3 regions of the Priestia sp. FSL H7-0729 genome follow, and region 2 is predicted to be linked to each of the others. Evidence: riboswitches for the same ligand, from Rfam matches in the RefSeq annotation. Region 2 holds a riboswitch; each other region holds the start of a gene.
What was found. A riboswitch is a leader RNA that binds a small molecule or an ion and turns the genes downstream of it on or off. The one in region 2 is predicted to bind cyclic di-AMP.

Region 1 (7,480 bases), on a different contig from region 2:
TCACATCTGTAGATATTAAGGAAGCCGGGCAATATAACGAAGCTTATGACAAAATGAGGTCGGAATAACGAATTCGGTTATTGTCGCGCGGCCGGAAGTGAGTGAACCATACATGTCAGACTATAATCAGGAACAACCTCTTATTGCTGTCGTAGGCAGTCTCAATATGGATCTCGTGGTGAAGACAGACACGATTCCGGAAGAGGGAGAGACGGTGAGCGGTGAGGAACTGCATTATCTTGCTGGGGGTAAAGGGGCGAACCAGGCTGTTGCTGCTGCGCGTCTGGGTGGACAGACGACGATGATTGGTGCGGTGGGATCGGACGGTTTTGGCGAACGTCTGCTGCACAGTCTGACGGAAAGTGGCGCAGATGTCTCGCAGGTTCGCAGATTGGAAGACACGGTTACAGGAACAGCTTCCATTTGGCTCTCTCGGGGAGACAACCGGATTATCGTTATTCCTGGTGCGAATGGGCAAGTTGTGCCTGAGATGCTGGAAGAGGCGGATACGGTAAAAAGCCTGACTGCAGCCGCAGCGGTGCTGCTGCAGCTGGAGATCCCGCTGCCAGCGGTTACCCGCGCCGCCCAACTGGCGGCTGAAGGCAGCGCACTGGTGGTGCTCAACCCGGCTCCCGCGGTGCCGGGTCTGCCCCAGGAGCTCCTGCGGTGCGTCGACGTTGTCACGCCGAACCGCAGTGAGCTTGCCGTGCTTACCGGCCGGGATCACCTCCGGCCGGAAGACTTGGATGCGGCGGTCGCAGAGCTCGCCGCATCCCTCGGGGCCGCTGTCGTCACGACGCTCGGCCCCGAGGGGGCTGTATACGCTGCGGCGCCTGGTGGCCGCGTACAGGCAGGGCGTGCCGGCGCATGCCGTGCGCCCGGCTACGCCGTAAGCGCCGTCGATACGACCGGCGCTGGCGATTGCTTCAACGGCGCGCTGGCGGTAGCCCTCGCGCGCGGTGAGACGTTGGACGCGGCCGTAGGCTTCGCCATGGGTGCGGCCGCGTTATCCGTGACGAAGCTCGGCGCCCAGTCCGGGATGCCGTCTGCACGTGAAGTGGAGGCCTTTCTGGCTGAGCATGCAGCAGAGGCCTAATCAATGGCATAACAAAGAGGCTCTTATTTTCCCAAAAGGGGATTAAGGGCCTCTTTGTTATGCGCGTGCAGAGATTATTTCTTCTCTGAAAGCCACATGGCGATATTGGCAATCTCTTCATCCTGCAGTTTGCCCTTGAAGGAAGGCATACCACCTTTACCTTTGACAATCGTAGAGTAGATCTTCTCCAGATCATCCTGGCTGCCGATGTTGGCCAGAGCAGGTCCTACGCCACCCTGAAGCTGATCCCCGTGACAGGAGATACAATTCGCTTTGACCAGTGCTTCAGCCTGTCCGGCATCCAATGTGACTTCCGGCATGGTTGGCTTGGCTTCTTCAGCCACTTCTTCTTTCCCTGGAAGCGTAAACATTAAAACAATAGCTAAAGCGCATGCTGCAAAAAATACTCCGCTCATGATCCATTTGTGCATCCCTTATGTCCCCTCCAGAATGAAAGATCATCTAACCTGAAACTATCCATATCATTATAACGGAACCTGTACTGACATCATAGCATTTTGTGGGAAATTTTTGAACTAATCACATAACAAGGCGCAAATTTGGTTGCTTTGCAATGGGTTTTAATCACGAGGCCCTTCATAAACCATACAGTGAAAGGGCTTCAAGCCGCTTGGGGTCTGTCGTTCATATGTATCCTGGGTGACAAATCCACTCTTCAGATAGACTTGAATGGCACGAGTGTTCCAAGTAAGCACTTCAAGATCAATCTCATTCGTGGGATTTCGGCGAATAGCTTCTTGTACAATGGCCGTAACAAAAGCTGTCCCTTGACCCTGACCACACAGCTCTGGATGCATGCCGAGACCAATCCGGGTTACCCCTTGAAGCGGAAAGTATTGAGCAAATCCACTTACACGATCATTCTGATCCAGAACGATCGCATATTGCTCCTGCCGCAGCTGTGCATCTCCGAATTCCACTTCCAGCGCTTTCATCTGCTCCCAAAGGAGCCAGCTGTAGATATTGTAAGGCGGATCATACTGCCAACTGCAGATGAGCTCCGCATGTTCTTCTTGCATGGGTACAACGTGAAACATCAAAGGGGCTTCCTTCATACACCTGTATGCTCCTTTCCTTGAAACAGAACTCTTTGTCCACTCTACAAAAGAGATATTCATTTAGCAAGTCTGCCTTACCAGAAAAAATATGAAACAAAAGTTCCGGTAATTTCGTTTATATTATAACAGGATGGGTAAAAACATCATAAGGGCACGGACGAATGAACGAAAAATGAACCTGTTGATGTGGCAAGATATACCCCGAGTGTAACTTGCCACATGAATCAGGATGGAAGCACAAAAAAACCGCCGGATACATTCCTGCGGAGAATGTACCGGGCGGTTCTGTTATGCTTCTTGCTTCGTTCCAGTATGGTTAATGGTTACAGCATCATGTTGCTCAGCTTGTCCCTAGTCAAGGGCCAGTGATTCATACGCGTCCGTGCTCATAATCCGTTTAGCGCCAACATAACGATTGGCCCAATAATTTTCACTCAATGCACTGATCGTCACGCCTTTGGAAGAAGAGGAGTGTGCGAACTTTCCATCCCCTACAAAGATTCCTACATGTGATACGCCTTTACCTGTTGTATTAAAGAATACCAGATCGCCAGCTCTCATTTCCATGCGGGATACAGAATCGCCCATGTCGAATTGGGAACTCGATTGGCGTGCCAGATCAATACCCAATTTGTCGAATACATATCGTGTAAATCCGGAGCAGTCAAAGCCGTTAAGCGTTGTTCCCCCACTTTTGTATGTAGTTCCCATTGCTGAATCAATTACTGCGTCCATTTTTGAATCTGCGAATGCGCTACCTGCACCAAGCGATAATGCGAATGTGATGCTAAGTACAGCTGCGGTTAATTTCTTCTTGAACAAGAGATATTCCCCTTCCAACGCCTGCGAGGTTAGCTTAAGGATTCGGTTGAAGGTCCCCTATGATCCCTCTGTAGCAAGATCAATTCACCCATAACTGGTTCCCCCGCTTCCCAGGTGCCAGGAATTTGGCTATGCTAGTTATGCACCTGCGAAATCAAGAAATGACGATTTAATTTTAAGTAGTTACAAATATGAATGTAAAGATTACAAAGTTGTTACTAAAAACTCACTGCGATTATTGTAACAGAGGAGTACGGCTTTGGCAACGTTTAGCAACAAAATTAGCAAAAAAAACCTCGACCTTTGACGGGGAAAGGTTGAGGTTTGCCTATTTATAAGTACATATCAGGCCATAAGTTTAACATGTGATGGTAACAATTTTTAAACTATCTGCTCTCACCTTTGGCTATTTTGGACTGCCATAATCGGAAATGGCTGCATATTTTCCACAGACTCAATAGACATCTGGCTAGTGGATACGTCTGTTGTAGTATAAGTCCGGTAAGCCCCGTTACTAACCATGAGGCTGAAGTGAATGCCCCGAAGACGAGTAGATGAACTCCGCCCAACAGGAGTGCAATGCCGATTACGGCGAAGAGATGACGCAGTGCAATCCAGAGTGCCTTGAGAGTACCGTGAGCCCCACCTTCTCCTTCTGGTGCCGAAACACCGAACTGCATGTAGAGCAGGGCATGGTGGATGATCCAACCATATACAATCCAGGCAGCAACATAAGGTATGCCAGGTACAAGTAATTGAAGGGAATGAAATCCGTCCATGAGGATCGAGTAGAGCTTAGGTATGAGCCAGTAGGCGGGCAGAAGTATCAATAATGTACGTATGGTGTGGAGCAGCATCATCGGTTTCCACAGGTTTCTGATTCCGCGGACGAATGGGATGCGCTCTTCTGTAGAATTAAAGTGCTGAAGTGAGTAGAGCAGTCCGGCCTGAATCAGGGGGCTAATCAACATGCGAACCAGCAGCATGCCCCCGAGAATCCATAGATAACGATGAACCTCCGGATGGGTAGACAAGTTAAGTTGGCTTTCCATTTTGAACAAAAGTGTACTCAGCTCCCCGGCATCAGGATCTGGATAGCGCAGGAGGAGTGGGATGACTGCCGATTGTACCATTCGATAGAAGAAATATCCCCATATGAGTTGATAAAGAAATAAGAGTGCCGCAATGAACATATGCTGACGGACGAGAAACCAGCCTTCACGTATTTTCGCTTTCACCGTTTCCACCTCACCATGACAGACCTCCGAATATGGCTTCTATTAGTTTGGTTACACTTATGCTCCAGCGGGATTTCGTCTGCTCATCCAGTCCGGATTTCAGGAAATTGTTCATATGGCGGTTCTCCAGCACGATCGTGTACAGTGGATCGGTCATGGCCCAGGATACGGGTGATGTGTGAGTTAATTTATAAGTAATGCGATCTTCTTTGCCATCCCATTGCTTGGTGAGGGTATGTCCGTCTTCAAAAGCAATTCGAACAGGAACGGCGTTGTAATCACTACCTTTTTTGGCGATTGTTACGGATGACTCGTACCATGTTTGACCGTCTTTCTGTATGGGCGTAACACGAATCTTTTCTACAGCAAAGTCAGCCATCCCGTCACCGTAGACGTAATGATCAAAATATTCAGACCAGGAAGTGCGTGTCACTTGTTCCACAACGTTCTGGAAATCAGCCGAAGTGGGATGTTTGAAACGGTACTTCTTCACATAGGTAGAGAGAATGCGTTCCATCTTTTTTGTGCCGACTTGATGTTCAATACCAAGCAATACAAGCTTGCCACGTGTGTAGACATTGGCTGCATACTCATTCTGTGAATCGAACTTCCAGGATTCTTGGGTTAAAGACGAAGGAGACGTAATCAGGCCTGATTGTACCGGCAGATTCGGAATCAATCCGTATTCCTGCTCCATCAGTTTGTCTTCTGCATAAGAGGTGAACCCCTCATCCAGCCAGGCTTCCTCGAATTCGTTGCTGGCAACCATACCGTAGAAATATTGGTGTCCGATCTCGTGGACTACGGTACGTTCCAGGTCATAACCTGGAGTGGTATCATCGGCTCCAAAGGCTGTAACCAGCGTAGGGTATTCCATACCTCCAGCACCGTTCCCCGATTTGGGTGGAACAACGATGGATAAGGTAGCGTAAGGATATGGGCCAAACCATTTGCTATAATTGGCTAGTGCGGCTTTAGCGGCGTAGAAATAACGTTCTTTCAAATCCTGATGAGCAGGGTCCAGATATAACTTGATTCGTACACCGGGCACATTGGGTGCAGAAAAGGGTTCCTCGGCGTAGACAAAATCCGGTGAAGCTGCCCAGGCGAAATCATGCACATCATCGGCATAGAATTGATAAACCTTTTCTCCGTTCTTCACCACGGCTTGTTGTGTCGGAAATCCGGTAGCAGCAACTTTGTATGTTTCAGGCACCCGAATACGCACACTATATATACCGAAGTCGGCGTAAAACTCTGAATTGCCATGGTATTGATGCAGATTCCAGCCTTCTGTTGTCCGTCCGCGTCTGCCCACAGGTTCATATGCACTTATTTTGGGGAACCATTGACCTGCCATGACAAAATCATCAGCAGTTCCCATCCGGGCGAAAATTTTCGGCAGATTCACCACAAATCGGGTATGGATTGTAATGCTTTCCCCGCCTTTGACGGGTTTGGGTAAGCGGACTTTAATGAGTGTGGTGTCCTTGATGTTTCCGTCATCTGGTTGCACATACTGCATCCGGTGCAGCAGAGAGAGCCCGTCCTCCGTTTTCATTTCGGTAATGTTCATCGAGCCATAACCATTGGTAGGCATGATATCACCCCGAAGTTTTCCACCGGATTCCTTCATAAAGGTGGTGTCAGCAGAAGAGAAGGCGTTGGGATACATATGAAAGTAAAGCTCGTTGACGGTTTTTTTACCTGGGTGTGTCCAGGTAATCGTCTGAGTTCCTTCCAGTACGTTCCCTTCGACCAGTTTTACATCCATGTGATATTCCACAACACGGTTGCTGTACACTTCGGCAGTGGGGGTCTGTACACTTTCTGGAGGTGCTGGCGTTGGGGCTTTTGCCTTAGGCTTGCCCGATTCCGGGGCAAGTGTTGGCAATTCGGAATGAGTTGAGTGAGTATAACCCAGAGTGATCCATATCCCTCCGGCCAGCACACACAGGGCCAGGGATGCGGTGAGCCAGCTCTTGGCGCGTCGTGGAATCATCGATAAATACCTCCCGTTGACAAGCATCTACAGCATGTATATGTTTGCAATGGGCCAATTATTAGTTAAAATATTTGTATCAACCCTTGGAGGCTATAAACATGGACCAAAACGAGCAAAACGGCAAAAAACAGATTGCCTTGAATATCGTTAGTGCAAAGAGCAAGCATAAAGGCTTCGGTGCAGGCTCCATTGATCTGAATAACCTTTCTCCGGTCATTATTGATAATGGCGAAGCCAAAATTGATATTGGTGCGATGCATGCGAAGAGTAAAGTGGAGCGCAATATCAAGTTCTCGACGAATCGCGAAGATGTACCCAACGGACGCCAGGTATGGCTGGTGTGGGTAGCTGTAGATCGCACGGAAGAGGGGCAACTGTATGGTGGAGCAACGGCATGTGAGATGTGGATCGATACAGAAGCGAGACGCGGATGGAAACTGCTGGCTGAACATGTGAATCGCATGGATTACGCCATGAAGCGCCGTTTCATGCTGGATGAGCTGGGGCCGGAAGATCGGGCTGCACTCAAGAAGTTGCTGATCTCACATAATGAAGAATGGTGGAACGCTTCTCCAGATGAATTGAAAGAAGCACTCGCCTAAGGCAGATCGTTCAACACCGTTTAAAAGCAAAAAAAAAGGCCCCTTGACCGGAAAGTTCGGTTTGGGGTCTTTTGCTTGTGCACTAACCATATTCATCGATCTGAATAATTATGAGTTTTCATCCGCAGTGAATTTCCAAATGCCCAGTAGATGTAGTGGTCATAAGGTGACGCATTTAAGTCATTGCGCATTTGCGTCATTCTACCCACCAACGTTTGAAATCACCCCACCAGGAATGTTTTTCTTCCTGTATGCCTTGCTGATTCTGTACCTGACGGGCTTTCTCATCTTCACCAGAATCCGAATCATTCGTTGTCCCATGGCATACCTCTGTCGGTTCAGTGCCATCAATAAAAACTTCCAGACGTTTCTCTTCACAACCGTTGCCGGCCAGCTTGCCGGATTCCGGGTCGATATAGACACTTACGACATGATCAGGCACGGTGAAAATTTTGGGTGGTACACTCGCAAGTGCTTGCTCTGTGAACTGGGCAAAGATCGGTGCAGCCCGGCGGCCATCGGAAGTTGAGATGGCTTTGCCTTGGTCGTACCCAACCCATACGGCGGTAGAGAGCTCTGGTGTGAATCCAACGAGCCAGGCATCCGTATTGGTCGTCCCTGTCTTTCCGGCTACCGGA
Region 2 (7,480 bases):
TTCATCATAATTGGAGTCGTTACATAATAGGGCAGATTAGCCACGACACTGACTTTATCCACGGATGCAAAATCCGATTGGAACAGTTCAGCCAGATCAAGCTTCAGCACATCGCCATGATGCACCCGTACATTGGAATAAGGCTGCATCACTTCTCCGAGGATGGGGATCAAGCGCTGATCAATCTCTACGGCTGTGACAGGACCAGCTACCCGAGCGAGTCTTTCGGTAAGTGCCCCAATGCCCGGCCCGATCTCTAACGCACCCTTGGACTCGTCCAAGTCGGCTGCATTCACGATTTTGTTCAGTATATTTTGATCGATAAGAAAGTTCTGACCTAAGCTTTTCTTGAATGAAAATCCGTGTCTTTGAATAATCTCTTTGGTTCGCTTGGGCGTTGCAATTTCTATCGTCTCTTCCATGTCCTTCATATGCTCACAATCCTTCACGTTCAATTTGCGCTAATGCTGTAGAGAACTCTTCCCGTGTAATCTGAAATACACTGAGACGTTTGTGGAACTGCTTACCGTTACAATATCCGATGCCCAGCAGATTGCCCATCTCCATGCGACGTGCCGCAGCTTGCGGATGCACGATAAGTCCTGCCGCGATTAGATCTTCCCAATCGATCAGGCTCGGAGCACCTTCGTATGAAGTATGTACGCGTGCCAGAGCATGACGAATTGCCTCCGGTGAGGCGTTCTCCACCCCAATGTCCCCTTTGCGCGTCGCATCGGCCTCCGGGATGAAGGCATGCTTGCAGCCAGGCACCTTATTTGCAATGATTTTACGAATGCGTTCGCCGGCATGATCCGGATCTGTCAGTACGATGACTCCCCGTCTCTCCTGAGCAAGCGCTATCCGCTTCAGAATACGTTGGTTGATGGCTGATCCACCTGTCTCTATTGTATCGGCTTCCACGGCCCGACGGATGGCTACCGTATCATCACGGCCTTCCACCACAATGACTTCTTTTATCATGTTCCATTTCTTCCTTTCTAACGCAAAAAGAAGAGGAATATCCTCTTCTCTGCCAAACGGCGGGGAGACTGAATTCAGACTCCTCCGCCGCATATTCCGCATGAATCATTCATGCAACTATTTTATAGCATTCCCATTTCAAAGTAAAACGATTTTAGTTCGCTTCCGGCTTCACCGGACCAATCACGTAGACCGTCTTGCCTTTCTTGCGTCCAAAATTCAGGGCATGCTTCACACTGTCATAATATACGTCAATTTTGTTGCCTTTAATGGCACCGCCTGTATCTTCCGCACGTCGGAAGCCCAGACCTTCGATATATACCCACCAGCCAATTGGAATGACTTTGGGATCAACCGCGATGGTGCGCCCTTCCGTTACACGAGTACCGGAAGCTGTTTTAGTGCCAATGCCAGGCTCTTCGGAAGAGTAGGCAGTCATGGATACATTTTTAAGTACTTTGGAGTATTTAAAAGAAGTCCCGGATACGGTAATCACTTTGCTGCCCGAGGCAGATGTTTTCTTCGAGTTCGTTGTTGTAGCCTTTTTGGTTGTTGAAGTTTGTGCCGATACGGTCTGAATCTCAGGTTCTTTCACGACCGGTTTTGCTTTGGTGCCGACAGCAATCACTTTATCTACACGATTATTCGCGACAGATTTGCCGACCATTTTTTTGGAGACCAATTCTCCATCCTGAAATACCTTTTCGATGTGCTGTACAAGTGTGCCTTCTTTGCCGTTCACAACGACACGGTTATCCCCTTTGTACAAGCTAGGGTCAGCCGTTTTAATTACTTTGTAAGCGATCGGTTGCTCTACATTTACTGTACGCTTTGTTACGCGCACTACACGGATCTTCATATCCGCTTTGATCGCAGTTCCAAGCGCCGGATACACTTTATCATTACTCTCAACTTGAATACCTGATTTTTGAATTGCATCTTCTACCGATGAATCCGTTGTATACAGAGTCTTGGTGTCTCCGTCTGCCGTAATCTTAACTGGAACGGCCCGCTCAATAACGATTCGGTCTCCATCTGTAATCGCCCCGTTCATGGACATGGATACCTTGTCGTGAGGGCTGACTGTGATCGACTGCTCCTCCAGCATTTCCTGAAGCATTCCTGTACGAGTCTCTACCACCTGAGCTTTGCCATCAATAACCAGTGAAATTTGTTTCCCGGCCTGACCGTAAACGACTAACAAGATCATGATTGTAAGCGCAATTGAGAAAATCGCGATCAATGCCATCTGACGCATGTTCTCATGCTTCCACCGCAACGCGAAAGACTTACTGGATGATCGTGACTCATGGGTCTCTTCTGGTTGGAATGTGCCCACTTCTCCGTCCTCCTTCATAGCCTCGCCGTCTAAAGTAACGCATGATGTCTTTGACGTGACTATACCAAATTTTCTACAGAACACAGATCGGACCAACATAATCCGGTTCTGCACCATGAATCAATCTTCGCAACATGATGTCATCCTCCTGAATACCTACCGTATGATGACAACATTTCTTTTATTCAAAAACAAAAAAGCCAAAGAAAGAGTGTAAGAGGAACTCTTTCGTGGCTTCCGAATGATTTTGAATATCGGAAATTCATGCACGAGGTTGCCTCTCTTTTTCCGCTTGCGAGGTTAGCTGTCGGGTTCGGGCGAAAGAGAGCCGCCCTATCTTGGGTCACCCGCTCATGGCGGACGCCCTTGAATTCACCCCGAGACCCAAAGAAGAAATCAAATATGGCTTCGCAGTTCCCTTCGCTGCTTTTGGGTCAACGAACGTTGCGCATCGGCCAAATACACCGATGTTTAAGCCCTATTGGTTCCCCCGCTCTCCGTTAACGGAGACTCAGCGAGACTGATTCATGAAAGTAATGTTGTTTCATCGGAAAGTGTCCCTTTGTTCATCCCCCGAACATCTGTCCAATTTTCCGCACAACAATTCACTGAAAAGATGATATCCTGTTTTGATGCATGTTGTAAAGCGTTGATCAAGTACGTTTTTCTGAATATTTGGTTAAAATATTGTAATATTCTTGATTTATTTGGATCAAAGGGCAAATTAACTCCGCTTACCTGCCTTTTTCACCTCATTTACTCGTTTTTTTAACGAATTCCAAATCGTTCCATGGCATTTTTGGTGGTTATTGCAGCAATTTCCTCCACCGAAATGCCTTTAATTTCCGCAGCTGCCTCTGCAACCAGACGTACATGCGCTGTCTCATTTCGTTTCCCACGATAAGGGTGAGGTGTCAAATATGGAGCATCGGTTTCAATGAAAAATCGGTCCATCGGTACCTTCGCAAGCACCTCTTTGGGTTGCTTTGCATTCTTGAATGTGATCGGTCCTCCGAAGGAGAGATGGAAGCCCATATCGAGACAACTTTTCGCTGTTTCCCAACTGCCCGAGAACGAGTGCATCACACCACCAACCTCACCCGCCTTCTCTTCACGCAAAATTCTTATGATATCCTCATGTGCATCCCGATTATGGATGACAATCGGCATATTCACTTCACGGGCCAAAGCAATTTGTTGTCGTAATACGCGATGTTGTACTTCCTTCGGAGAAGTGTCCCAATGATAATCCAATCCAATCTCACCGATGGCTACCACTTTTTCATGCTTGCATAAAGATGCAATCCACTCCAGATCACCCTCCTGCATCGTAATCGCATCGACAGGATGCCACCCTACAGCTGCATAGATAAAGTCATATGTTTCAGCGAGTTTCATTGTCGTTGGAATCGTCTCCCGGTTAAAACCAATGTTGATCATGCGACCAACTCCTGCATCCACGGCACGCTGAATCATGTCCTCGCGGTCCTCGTCGAATTGTGGTGCATCCAGATGTGTATGTGTGTCGAACAGCATCATGTTTGTATCTCCCTTCATGTCGAAATGACGACTATCTTCTCTTGAAAATTCAATTAATACCATTCAATAATTTATTGGCTCATACATAAAACATTTTGGGTAATCTGTGTATTACATCATTCCGTTTGTTTCTTTACAACTACAATATATAGAAGATATACGAATATTCTCATCTATATATTGCTGATTGTGCCCGCTCTGCCTGCTTTCATTTACAAAATTATGTCGATCTACATATACGCCCCATTAAAGCAGATTACTGTATCATAAAAAATAGCTCTTTTAGAAAGTCTTTTGATCTCGAAATTCTTCATTGGATTATTCCCACATGATTACAAGAAATAGGGGCGTATATGTGACGGTAATTTATGAATAATCGCATCCACCTTGTTTTGCGGGTAATACAAATGATGTTTACCTCGATGAAGACCACTGATGGAACGGACAATGTCAGATACTTCTGATAACTCACGTAAATTGTCCTGTCGATCCAGAAGAAGAATCTGCTTATCCGTGGATTCATCCGGACGAAACACATCATACGGATTATCTGAAGGAAAATCAATTTCAAGATCATATTCGGGATCAAGGCCTGCCTGTACAAAAGCTTCCCGAATCTCTTCCATCATTGTCAAGTCGACCTGTTCGAGCTCTACATACTTATATAACTTGCGATCCATAAAACGTTCGCATAACTCACTCAGAACAGTATCGTCCTCCTTGCGCCACTGCGTAAATGCCGTCTGAATTAATGCTTCATCCAACTGCAAATATTCATCTACGGATAATTCTCCTGCAAATAATTGAGGGAGTGGATCAATCATGAAGCGAAATTGAAAACCATGCTGTATGAGTGTTTTTGCTCGCTTGAATATTTGCCGCAATATAATTTCAGAACTACGAGTTACCGGATGGAAGTAAATCTGCCAATACATCTGATATCGAGACATAAGGTAGTCCTCCACAGCATGCATGCCTGACTCCTTGACTACAATCCGTCCATGATAGGGACGCAGCATCCGAAGGATACGATCAAGGTCAATCGTGCCGTAATTGACACCTGTAAAATAAGCATCCCTGAGCAAATAGTCCATCCGGTCTGCATCAAGCGGGCTAGTAACCAAATTCACCACAATCGGTTTTTCGTATGTTTTTTGAATGACAGACGCGACTTTCTCAGGAAAATCAGGAGCATACCGTCTTAAGATCGCCCCTACTTCGGTATCACCTGTAATAATGCGACAAGTCCAATCCTCGTGATTCATGTCAAAAGCTTCCTCGATGGAGTGAGAGAATGGCCCATGCCCGAGATCATGAAGTAGAGCTGCACACAGAGCTACAATCTTTTCTTCCTTCGGCCAATCCGAATAATGACTTCTTTCAAATTGAGAGATGATCTTGCGTGTAATCTCATAAACACCTAGTGAATGTGAAAACCGACTGTGCTCTGCTCCGTGAAAAGTAAGGTAAGAAGTACCCAGTTGACGAATCCGGCGTAAACGCTGAAATTCCGGGGTGTTAATTAACTGCCATATAACCGGATCTTGCACGTGGATATAATTATGTACCGGATCTTTGAATACTTTCTCTTCCGTTAAACGTTGTTCCATGTCGACTCACTCCTTTAATTTTCTTTTATATTAACGCTTTGAGCCCTATGATTCGACACGTTATGACGAACTTTGTCGAATGACGTAGTTTTGTCGTTTTCCAAATCGACAAAGTTGGCATGGATGTTTAAATGTGAAAAATAGCTGCCAATCCCTTACCACCAGTAACCTTGTGAAAAATAGCCTTAATTTTAAGCTAATTTTAAGGTTGACTGTTTTGGGAATCGTTGGTATGATGAGTATCATAAAACATAAAATAATGTCGAATAATGACAATGATAGTTAGCTGAGAGGAGCACTGATTATAATGATGAAATCAACAGGTATTGTAAGAAAAGTGGACGAACTGGGACGGGTAGTTATTCCAATCGAATTGCGCCGTACGCTCGGTATTGGTGAAAAAGATGCTCTGGAAATCTATGTTGACGGCGAGCGCATCATGTTGAAAAAATATGAGCCTGCTTGTATCTTCTGTGGTAATGCAGAGAACGTTACTTACTTCAAAGGTAAAATTGTTTGTAACGAATGTATTTCCGAAATCCCTGCACCTGTGACAAAATAAGAAGAACCAGGTATACTGGACTTATCTAAATTGTTATTTCTAACCTTTTTAATATTCCTTAATGGCCTTCCCGGTGTGAACCCCACCGCGGAAGGTATTTTTTTGCCCTGTTATGGGTTCCTTAATGTTGTATAAGGTTCTTTTCAGGTTATGTTCCCCATGACAGAAGATCGTTGCTTAGATTGGCTACTCAATTAACGCATTATATACATCCCGCTTCGTCAGACCACGATCGGTTGCCGTTTTTTTCATCGCATCTTTGCGGTTATGTCCTTCACCCTCATAATGACTGACATGATCGGCGAGCGACATCAGCTGCCACCATGCTTCGCGCTCAGCTTTACGCTCCTCTTCCTTAATACCTTCTACCAGCAAACAGTACTCGCCAAGAGGTGGATGCTCTTCAAGCCAGTCTATACATTCCTTCACAGTGCCCCTTGCGAATTCCTCATGACGCTTTGTTAGTTCACGAGCCAGGACAATCGAGCGATCACCCAGAATTTCTTCGAGGTGGACTAATGTTTTTCGAATACGGTGAGGTGATTCATAAAATAACAAAGTCCCGTTGGATTCGTCAAAAGCCTCCAGCACTTTTCGCATGTCCTTTTTCTCCCGCGGCAAAAAACCGCCGAATGTGAAACGCTCCGTCGGTAATCCGGACACGATCAGAGCAGACAATGCAGCATTGGGTCCAGGGATGGGAATGACCGTTATTCCGGCCTCCAGTGCAAGCTGTACAAGGTCAGAACCAGGGTCCGAAATGGCCGGCAGACCGGCATCACTGACGAGTGCCAAATTTTTTCCTTCTATTATATAGCGTATCAGTTCAGGTCCACTCGCCCCCTTATTATGCTCATGATAACTGAACAGCATTGAAGGTGTAATTTCAAAATGGGTAAGCAGCTTCCGGGTCTGGCGTGTGTCTTCAGCTGCAATGATGTCACAACTCTGCAATGTCTTGATGGCTCGGAAGGTCATATCCTCCAGATTACCAATGGGTGTTCCAACCAGATATAGCTTGCCTGATCCTTCAAGCTGCTCCACATAGCTTTTCTGAATATGCAAAGTCATCTATAGTCCTCCTTTCGTAGTACGCTCAGCATGTTGCTGGCCATAGTAAATATCCATAATTTCTTCACAGTATTTCCCCTCTTCATTGTAGACAATGAGTGGCGGAAGCATCCTTACTTCAGGTTTACCATCTTTCATGCCTTCAACTAATACCATGTTGGCTTCCAAATGAGCACGGGGATGTACCATCCGAATCCGTTTGGGCTCCAGCTTATATTCACGCATGAGCGAGATTATCTCGCCAAGACGCTGCGGACGATGAACCATCGATACTTTGCCGCCATTACGTACAAGGCGACTACAAGCCTGAATCACTTCTTCCAGGGTACATCCAATCTCATGACGTGCCATTGCCTGATGTGTGTTCATTTTGAGATC
Region 3 (7,480 bases), on a different contig from region 2:
TGTAGGTGCAGACTGCCATTGCCACACATCTCGAACCAGATCACCGATTCCTACAAACTCAACCTGCCCCTGCAGACGGGAGACGGATTCACGAATCACTGCGGAGGTGTTCATCCCCGTATGTCCGACATGACCAATGACAACACATATATTCTTGTCGATGGATCGCTGAGCTGCCAGATTCATTTGCTTGCGAATGTGTTGCTTGGAGTTTTGATCATCCAGGAAAATGTCATTACCTACAGGCGGCATATTTTTGGATATGGCAAGTTCCCCCACCACGGAGCGAAAATTCGTACGGCTGTCGACAAAGAAGAGGCCCCGCTCTTTGCATACATCGAGCACAATGGACATGATGCGTTTGTCCGAAGTAATTTTGGAACCCATATGATTGTTCATGCCAATCGCGTAAGGCACATCATCGATTGCTTTCTCCACGCGTGAGCGGACTTCTTCGTCTGTCAGATTGGATGTGATTGCACCCGGGCCCAGCCATTCAGGTCTTCCTTTTTTGGGTTCCATGGGCATGTGCACAATTACATCCATTCCCTTTTCATGTGCAGCTATCGCATCTTTCTTCGTTGTCTGCAAAAAAGGCATAACTGCTACCGTTAGTTTAACTGGCATCGCCAGGATCTCCGCCGTACCCTTCATGTCGTTACCAACATCATCGATAATAATCGCTAACCGTTTGTGATTCGATGTGGATTCTGAAGCGGCCGCTGTTTTCCCTCCTGCCGATATGCCTGCGCAAATGACAATCAACAATGCCATGCAACCTGCAATGAACCGATAGTAGTGCTTTCTCTTTTCCTTCATCATGATTCCCTCCCCGTAAGTTTCTGTGATCTCATTGTTTGATATTGAAGGGAGTAATATGTAAGCCAAAGCCTTCCTTAAAACAACATTCCACCATTGGAGACCTCTATCTTAGCCGAGAATCTACAACATCCCACTCTTCACCTTTCTATTCAGACAGGAACTGTCATTGAACCGTAGAAAAAAGAGATTAATTAGAAGAAATACTGTAATTTGTCAGGTTTTCAGTATAGGAATTATTTAGTAGAATCAACAAATGAAAGAAGTTAGTGTGTTTTATTTCTTTCCTATGATTTGTGGAAGGGGGTTTTGAAAGGGTTTACATAAAATAAATGCAGACTATCAATTCTTCTTATTTGTTACCCTGGTCGCGGTTTCTCTATGTAACCATTTACCATTATCGAGGAGGATGACAGTAATGAAATTCAAATTCAAAAAAACGATCAATGTTTTATTGGCCTGCTTAACAGCTCTGCCCCTCATGTTAAGTCCTACACAAGTTTCGGCGGCAAGTGATGCCAACATTAATTTGTCCTCGGAAAAACAACTGATCAAGGGTTTTGGGGGTATTAACCTTCCTGCCTGGATTGGTGATCTGACGCCCGCTCAGCGTGAAACTGCTTTCGGTAACGACCAGAATCAGTTAGGCTTTTCAATTCTCAGGATCTACGTCGATCCAGATTCTAATAACTGGTATCGTGAAGTTGCCACAGCCAAACGGGCTATTGAAAAGGGGGCTATCGTATTCGCATCCCCTTGGAATCCTCCGAGCAGTATGGTTGAAACATTCAACCGTAACGGGGATACAAATGCCAAACGTCTGAAATACGACAAGTATGCCGCATATGCGCAACATCTGAACGACTTTGTATCCTACATGAAAAATAACGGTGTAGATCTCTATGCCATTTCGGTACAAAATGAACCGGATTATGCTCATGACTGGACCTGGTGGACTCCACAAGAGATCCTTCGATTCATGAAAGAAAATGCTGGTTCCATTCAAGGTACCAAAGTCATGGCACCTGAATCCTTCCAGTACTTAAAGAACATATCTGACCCAATCCTGAATGATCCGCAGGCCCTTGCCAACATGGACATTCTGGGAGCACATACGTACGGAACCCAGATTTCGAATTTTGCCTACCCTCTCTTTAAGCAAAAAGGAGCTGGCAAAGAACTGTGGATGACTGAGGTGTATGTTCCAAACAGTGACAACAATTCAGCAGACCGCTGGCCTGAAGCACTAGAAGTTTCCTATCACATGCACAATGCCATGGTAGAAGGTGATTTCCAAGCCTATGTGTGGTGGTACATCCGCAGACAGTATGGTCCGATGAAAGAAGACGGTACCATAAGCAAACGCGGGTATAATATGGCCCATTTCTCCAAATTTGTACGTCCTGGCTATCTCAGAGTGGATGCAACCAAAAACCCGGATACGAACACATTTGTTTCTGCCTACAAAGGGGATAACAAGGTCGTTGTCGTAGCAATTAACCGTGGAACTTCGGCCACAAGCCAAAAATTCGTTCTGCAAAATGGTAATGCCTCCACGGTGTCCTCATGGGTTACGGACAGCAGTCGCAACCTGGCAAGTGCGGCCTCGCTTAACGTATCCAATGGGGCCTTCACGGCACAGCTCCCGGCTCAGAGCGTAACAACGTTTGTTGCCAACATTACTGGCGGGAATAACGGCGGAAATACAGGTAGTGGCACTACTTATGAAGCCGAGACCGGAACAACTCTTACGGATGCTACCATTGAAACGATCTACCCTGGTTACACTGGCTCCGGGTATGTCAACTTCAATGCAACGACTGGTTCAGCCATTCAATGGAACGCCATTAACAATACGATTACAGGTACCAAAAACGTAAAGATTCGTTATGCGCTGGAAAGCGGAACCCGTAACCTTGACATTTTTGTTAACGGAGCCAAAGTCATCAGCAACGAGTCCTTTCCGGCAACAGGAAGCTGGTCCACTTGGGTTGAAAAAACAATACAGGTCCCCATGAACACGGGAACCAATACCTTGAAAGTTGTAACCACGGGAACCGAAGGACCGAATATTGACAGCATTAATATTACCGCAGCACAATAAAGGTCCGTCAGACTAAAAAGATAATATCAAAAAAAGCAAACAAAAAAGACTCCTTAAGCGTTAGCTTAAGGAGTCTTTTTATTAGATGCGGTCGAGAGGACTCGAACCTCCACGGGGGGTTAGCCCACACGGACCTGAACCGTGCGCGTCTGCCAATTCCGCCACGACCGCATATTGTATCTCACTGACCAATCTCAGCGACAAGAAATAATATATCATGCAGAATCTATCATGTCAATACTGAAAATAATAACATGAAAGCCCGAACCAGACGTCCATGTCGATTCGGGCTTTACCTTTAAATGCTCATTGTTATAAGTTCATTAAAGCGAATGCAACGGATACTACAAATTACAGCTTGGAAGGCCAGTTACCATACCATGCGTAACCGCCTCTTCTTTCTTTATCAATCTCACTTAATTTGTATTTAACTACCCCGTCACGACCAATAAAGATTGGTTTATCCGTTCCGATCTCATAGAAGCGTGCCCAAATCGGTGCCGCTTTGGAGTCAGCGATAATTTTGCTATCTCCATTGGCTCTTTCATACTTGTAACCCGTAATTTTCACCTTGTTAAACCATTCCTCCGCTCCTTTAATGGATGCGGTAATTTTGGCGTTGGCAGGTCTCGTTTTCAGGAATTTAACAATCGTTACACTCTCTCCAGCTGTCAACGATGGTACTTCGTAGATTCTTGCGCTCGCCGGTTTAAGGGAACTGGAATCATGTTGTTGTCCCCACGCTGTCAACTTGCCGCCTGAAACGACTTGTGTATTCAGAATCGCCTCCACACCTTTGGCAACTGAATTTTTACTGCGATTGGCAAGTGTACTGTCGATAAACGAGAAATCACCTTTGCGTGATGCTACTTCATCGAGCATGATCATCACATTAATCATGGCATCGTCATTGTAAGTGATATGTTTGTGATATCCGGAGCTTTGATAGACTTGCGGCCATCCGCCGTTCGAATACTGCATATTGATCAAAAAGTTAATTCCTTTGATTGCAGCTGCGGAGTAACGCGGATCATTCGTCTTCTTAAATTCTTTCGCCAATCTTCTAATTTCTGAGTATGTAGCCTTGTTGTCTATCGTGGACTTCGCCCACTCTCCGCTTGTTTGTTTATAATCTTTTCTCCAACCTCCATCCGGCAGCTGGTTCTTCAAAATATCAGAAATACTCGCTGTGGTTCCCGATGCATCTGCAGCAGATACCGTCGCTACAGGGAAAACTGCCATTCCAACTGTTGAGAACACCATGGTGCATGCCAGGACAAAAGTAACTATTTTCTTCGCTTTCAAATGTAACACTCTCCCATGTTCATTTTAATAAAACCCAAAGTTCTACCTTACCTATAAGCCAGTCCCTACACCTCCTTCATTTGAATGTATAAACCAATAAAATCTATTTTCATCCAATATGTGGTGTGGATAATGAGATAATATGCAAAAAATATATTTTTGTCAATATATGCAACTTAATCAATATAATCTCTTTAATTCTACATAACGGAATAGTTCTTTCAACTCATGACAAACCTATTTATTTATCCAAATTCGTCTTAAACGAATCAATAATGACGTTTTTGTCATGAATGATACCCAAACTTAATCCCTTCTTGCCTAAAAAAACTGTAATTCCGATAACATTGGGGCACTAAGAAGGGTTTTAAATGGGTTTGACAATTACGCATTTATGCAATATAGTTTCAAATAGTTACAAAAACTTAATTATTCATTTGCCGAGTTTCAGATTTGAAAACGGGGGAACCATTTTGGGTGAATTATTCTTATACATAGGAAATATAGGGAACCTTCTACCGAACCCTTAGCTAACTCCGTAGGCATCGAAGGGAGAACATTGATTTTGAAAAAACTGATTATCTCCATTTTTGGAGCGGCTGTACTATTTACATCCGGGGCAACAAGCACAGAGGCAAGCAGTATTAACTCCGTAGTGAACAACATGACAGGTATACCTTACAAGTGGGGTGGCACGACTCTGGCCGGCTTCGATTGTTCCGGGTTTATGAGATATATTTTCAACAAATACAGCATTGAATTGCCACGCACTTCGCAACAGCAAGCCAAAGCAGGTACTCCGGTAGCCAAGAGCAATGTTCGGACAGGTGATCTGGTGTTCTTTAACACAACAGGCAAAGGCATTTCACATACAGGTGTTTATATCGGCGGCGGACAGTTTGCTCACGCCTCCAGCAGTAAAGGTGTAAGCATCACGAAGTTATCGAATCCATACTTCAATGACCGCTACGTGACAGCACGTCGGGTAACTGGACAGTTTATGTATGATAAAATGTTGGGTAAAATGTAGGCAGGATAAAGAAAGAGGAGGTTCCGGATCAATTCGGAACCTCCTCTTTTTGTTTGTCTTCCCTTTTATGAGAACAGTCTTTGACTACCCCATCTGCACTTAATGCAGCGCCTTCTGCACTCGCATCGCGCCCTGAGACAAGGCATGTCCGCCGCCTACAGCTCCGGCCACAGCAACGGTCTCCATAATCTCCTGATCTGTAGCGCCCTTGGCACGGGCTTCTTCTACATGGTAGAAGGTACATACCTCATTGTTGGCGAACAATCCAATGCCGAGCGCAATCAGCTGTTTTGTCTTGGCATCAATCACACCAGGTTGAAAACATTCTCCCGTAAACTCATGATACGACTTGACCACACCTGGCAGCACATCGCTTAATGCTCCAATCTGATCTTTGTAGGCATGAACTTTATCATTCATCAATGTCATGGCTTGTAGCACACCCTCTCGGCTATAGTTACAGATCTTCCTCACTGTACCTATCTTCTCTCCCGAGCGAGACAATTATGCCAAGTAATCATGGTAATTCCAAACATTTAAACGCTCACGGTTCTGCCCTGGTACTAGTTGTTACTCACCAAGTGGGCTCTGGCGCGGTTCGCTGAATAACTGATATCGGTAACCACGATCCAACTTGACGACACGTCGATTCTGACGACGGATAAGTACCTGCTCCCCATCCCAGGCAACAACAATCCCGGTTACATCGTTCGATTCCAGCTCGTCCCGTACTACTCTGACTTTCTCACCTGACAGACGCAGGGCATCCAATTGTGTATCACTAATCATGCGCATGGCTCCTATATTCCAAATTTATTTACAAAAAGAGACCTAAATGAAAAGTCATTTAGGTCTCACGTGACTGTATTGGACTGTCATGTCATTCGAAATTATGTCCCGACTGAAAGTTACCGCTGCGCGTGCTCTTTGCTGTCGTTCTTCTCGAACCAAAAATCAAGCACTTTGGCGGACATCACACGTTCTTCAAGGTACTCCACTTGATGCGGTGTAAATTGTTCTTTCCAAGAGAAGGACAACTCTTCGCATAAGCCTACAATCGTCAGTAATTCTGACCAGGCAACGTAGCGTTTGTACCAGAAAAATTGAGGATGTTCAATCATATAGGGATAAAGGTCATCGAATTCCGTATGTTTACAATCCAGGGCACGTTCAAAATGAACTTTCGATTCCGCCAGCTTATCATTAAAAAATTGTTCTGTTGCCGGTTGGTTCCCCATGGTGTTGCCTCCTCTCCCTAACATAACCCCATTATAAATGAAATCCGCGGTCATGCAAAGGCATAGTTCAAAAAATAGGCCCTATTCCTTTAAAATGTCACATTTCGTTATCGTCAAATTGTACCGTTCCATCGTTCAGAGAACGAATGCGTACCAAGGCTTCCACCGGAATCCCCTGTTCACGAATCGTGCGTGCACCTGCCTGGAAACTTTTCTCGACCACAACGCCGAATCCGACGAGTTCCGCACCGGAACGCTCAATTATTTTGATGACGCCACGAGCGGCATCTCCATTGGCAATAATATCATCAATGAACAAAATACGGTCATTCTCATGAATGAACTCGCGTGATACCATAATGTCCGTTACAATTCCTTTGGTAAAGGAAGGAACACGTTCACAGTAAGCATCAGGATCAGCCAGAAGTGTTTTTTTGCGACGGGCGAATACAAGTGGCACCCCAAGTTCATACGCTGCGGCAAACGCAACCGGAATCCCTGAGGATTCCACCGTGATCACCCGAGTCACTCCACTTTCACGAAAACGGGCAGCGAACTCACGTCCCATCTCCATTGTTAATGCAGGATCAATCTGATGGTTCAGCAGACCATCCAGCTTCAATACTTGATCCGAGATGACTACACCCTCTTGTAAAATTCGTTGTTTCAATAATTCCATGATTTGACCTCCCAAGCCTATCCTATGAGGTAAAAGTATCATATATCTATCTATAAGTTCAAGCGAAATTGCCTCGGCACTGTCCTTGGGACGTATTTCAAGCCATAGCTCATTATCGATTGTCATGACTTTCGTGGGTCAAGCATACCTTGTACCATGGTACCCGCATGTCCAAACTAAACAGGGGCCTGAGAGGGGAAACACATGAAACAGGCATTTCGGGTGCTGCAGATCGCATTTACATACATCGGAACGGTTGTCGGAGCCGGCTTCGCTACAGGCCAGGAAATTTTGCAGTTTTTTAC

Region 1: another riboswitch for cyclic di-AMP. It lies ahead of MHH93_RS27100 (C40 family peptidase); the one in region 2 lies ahead of MHH93_RS27525 (resuscitation-promoting factor).
Region 3: another riboswitch for cyclic di-AMP. It lies ahead of MHH93_RS18620 (C40 family peptidase); the one in region 2 lies ahead of MHH93_RS27525 (resuscitation-promoting factor).

Annotation. Positions count from the first base shown of each region.
Region 1 is NZ_JBBOTQ010000023.1:16,140-23,619, forward strand. It holds gene MHH93_RS27080 (4a-hydroxytetrahydrobiopterin dehydratase) at 1-68, shown strand, start outside; gene rbsK (ribokinase) at 113-1,096, shown strand; gene MHH93_RS27090 (c-type cytochrome) at 1,171-1,527, opposite strand; gene MHH93_RS27095 (GNAT family N-acetyltransferase) at 1,678-2,172, opposite strand; gene MHH93_RS27100 (C40 family peptidase) at 2,527-2,997, opposite strand; cyclic di-AMP (ydaO/yuaA leader) riboswitch at 3,001-3,138, opposite strand; gene MHH93_RS27105 (hypothetical protein) at 3,384-4,235, opposite strand; gene MHH93_RS27110 (M1 family metallopeptidase) at 4,246-6,237, opposite strand; gene MHH93_RS27115 (YwhD family protein) at 6,339-6,842, shown strand; gene MHH93_RS27120 (transglycosylase domain-containing protein) at 7,039-7,480, opposite strand, start outside.
Region 2 is NZ_JBBOTQ010000025.1:16,200-23,679, forward strand. It holds gene rsmA (16S rRNA (adenine(1518)-N(6)/adenine(1519)-N(6))-dimethyltransferase RsmA) at 1-431, opposite strand, end outside; gene rnmV (ribonuclease M5) at 436-981, opposite strand; gene MHH93_RS27525 (resuscitation-promoting factor) at 1,136-2,320, opposite strand; cyclic di-AMP (ydaO/yuaA leader) riboswitch at 2,594-2,847, opposite strand; gene MHH93_RS27530 (TatD family hydrolase) at 3,089-3,859, opposite strand; gene MHH93_RS27535 (HD domain-containing protein) at 4,192-5,469, opposite strand; gene MHH93_RS27540 (AbrB/MazE/SpoVT family DNA-binding domain-containing protein) at 5,777-6,031, shown strand; gene rsmI (16S rRNA (cytidine(1402)-2'-O)-methyltransferase) at 6,218-7,102, opposite strand; gene MHH93_RS27550 (tRNA1(Val) (adenine(37)-N6)-methyltransferase) at 7,103-7,480, opposite strand, start outside.
Region 3 is NZ_JBBOTQ010000008.1:133,768-141,247, forward strand. It holds gene MHH93_RS18595 (N-acetylmuramoyl-L-alanine amidase family protein) at 1-5, shown strand, start outside; gene MHH93_RS18600 (divergent polysaccharide deacetylase family protein) at 1-822, opposite strand, end outside; gene xynC (glucuronoarabinoxylan endo-1,4-beta-xylanase XynC) at 1,238-2,923, shown strand; tRNA gene MHH93_RS18610 (tRNA-Leu) at 3,010-3,094, opposite strand; gene pelA (pectate lyase) at 3,275-4,228, opposite strand; cyclic di-AMP (ydaO/yuaA leader) riboswitch at 4,657-4,788, shown strand; gene MHH93_RS18620 (C40 family peptidase) at 4,794-5,258, shown strand; gene MHH93_RS18625 (carboxymuconolactone decarboxylase family protein) at 5,358-5,687, opposite strand; gene MHH93_RS18630 (hypothetical protein) at 5,829-6,047, opposite strand; gene MHH93_RS18635 (hypothetical protein) at 6,167-6,496, opposite strand; gene MHH93_RS18640 (xanthine phosphoribosyltransferase) at 6,594-7,175, opposite strand; gene MHH93_RS18645 (YkvI family membrane protein) at 7,380-7,480, shown strand, end outside.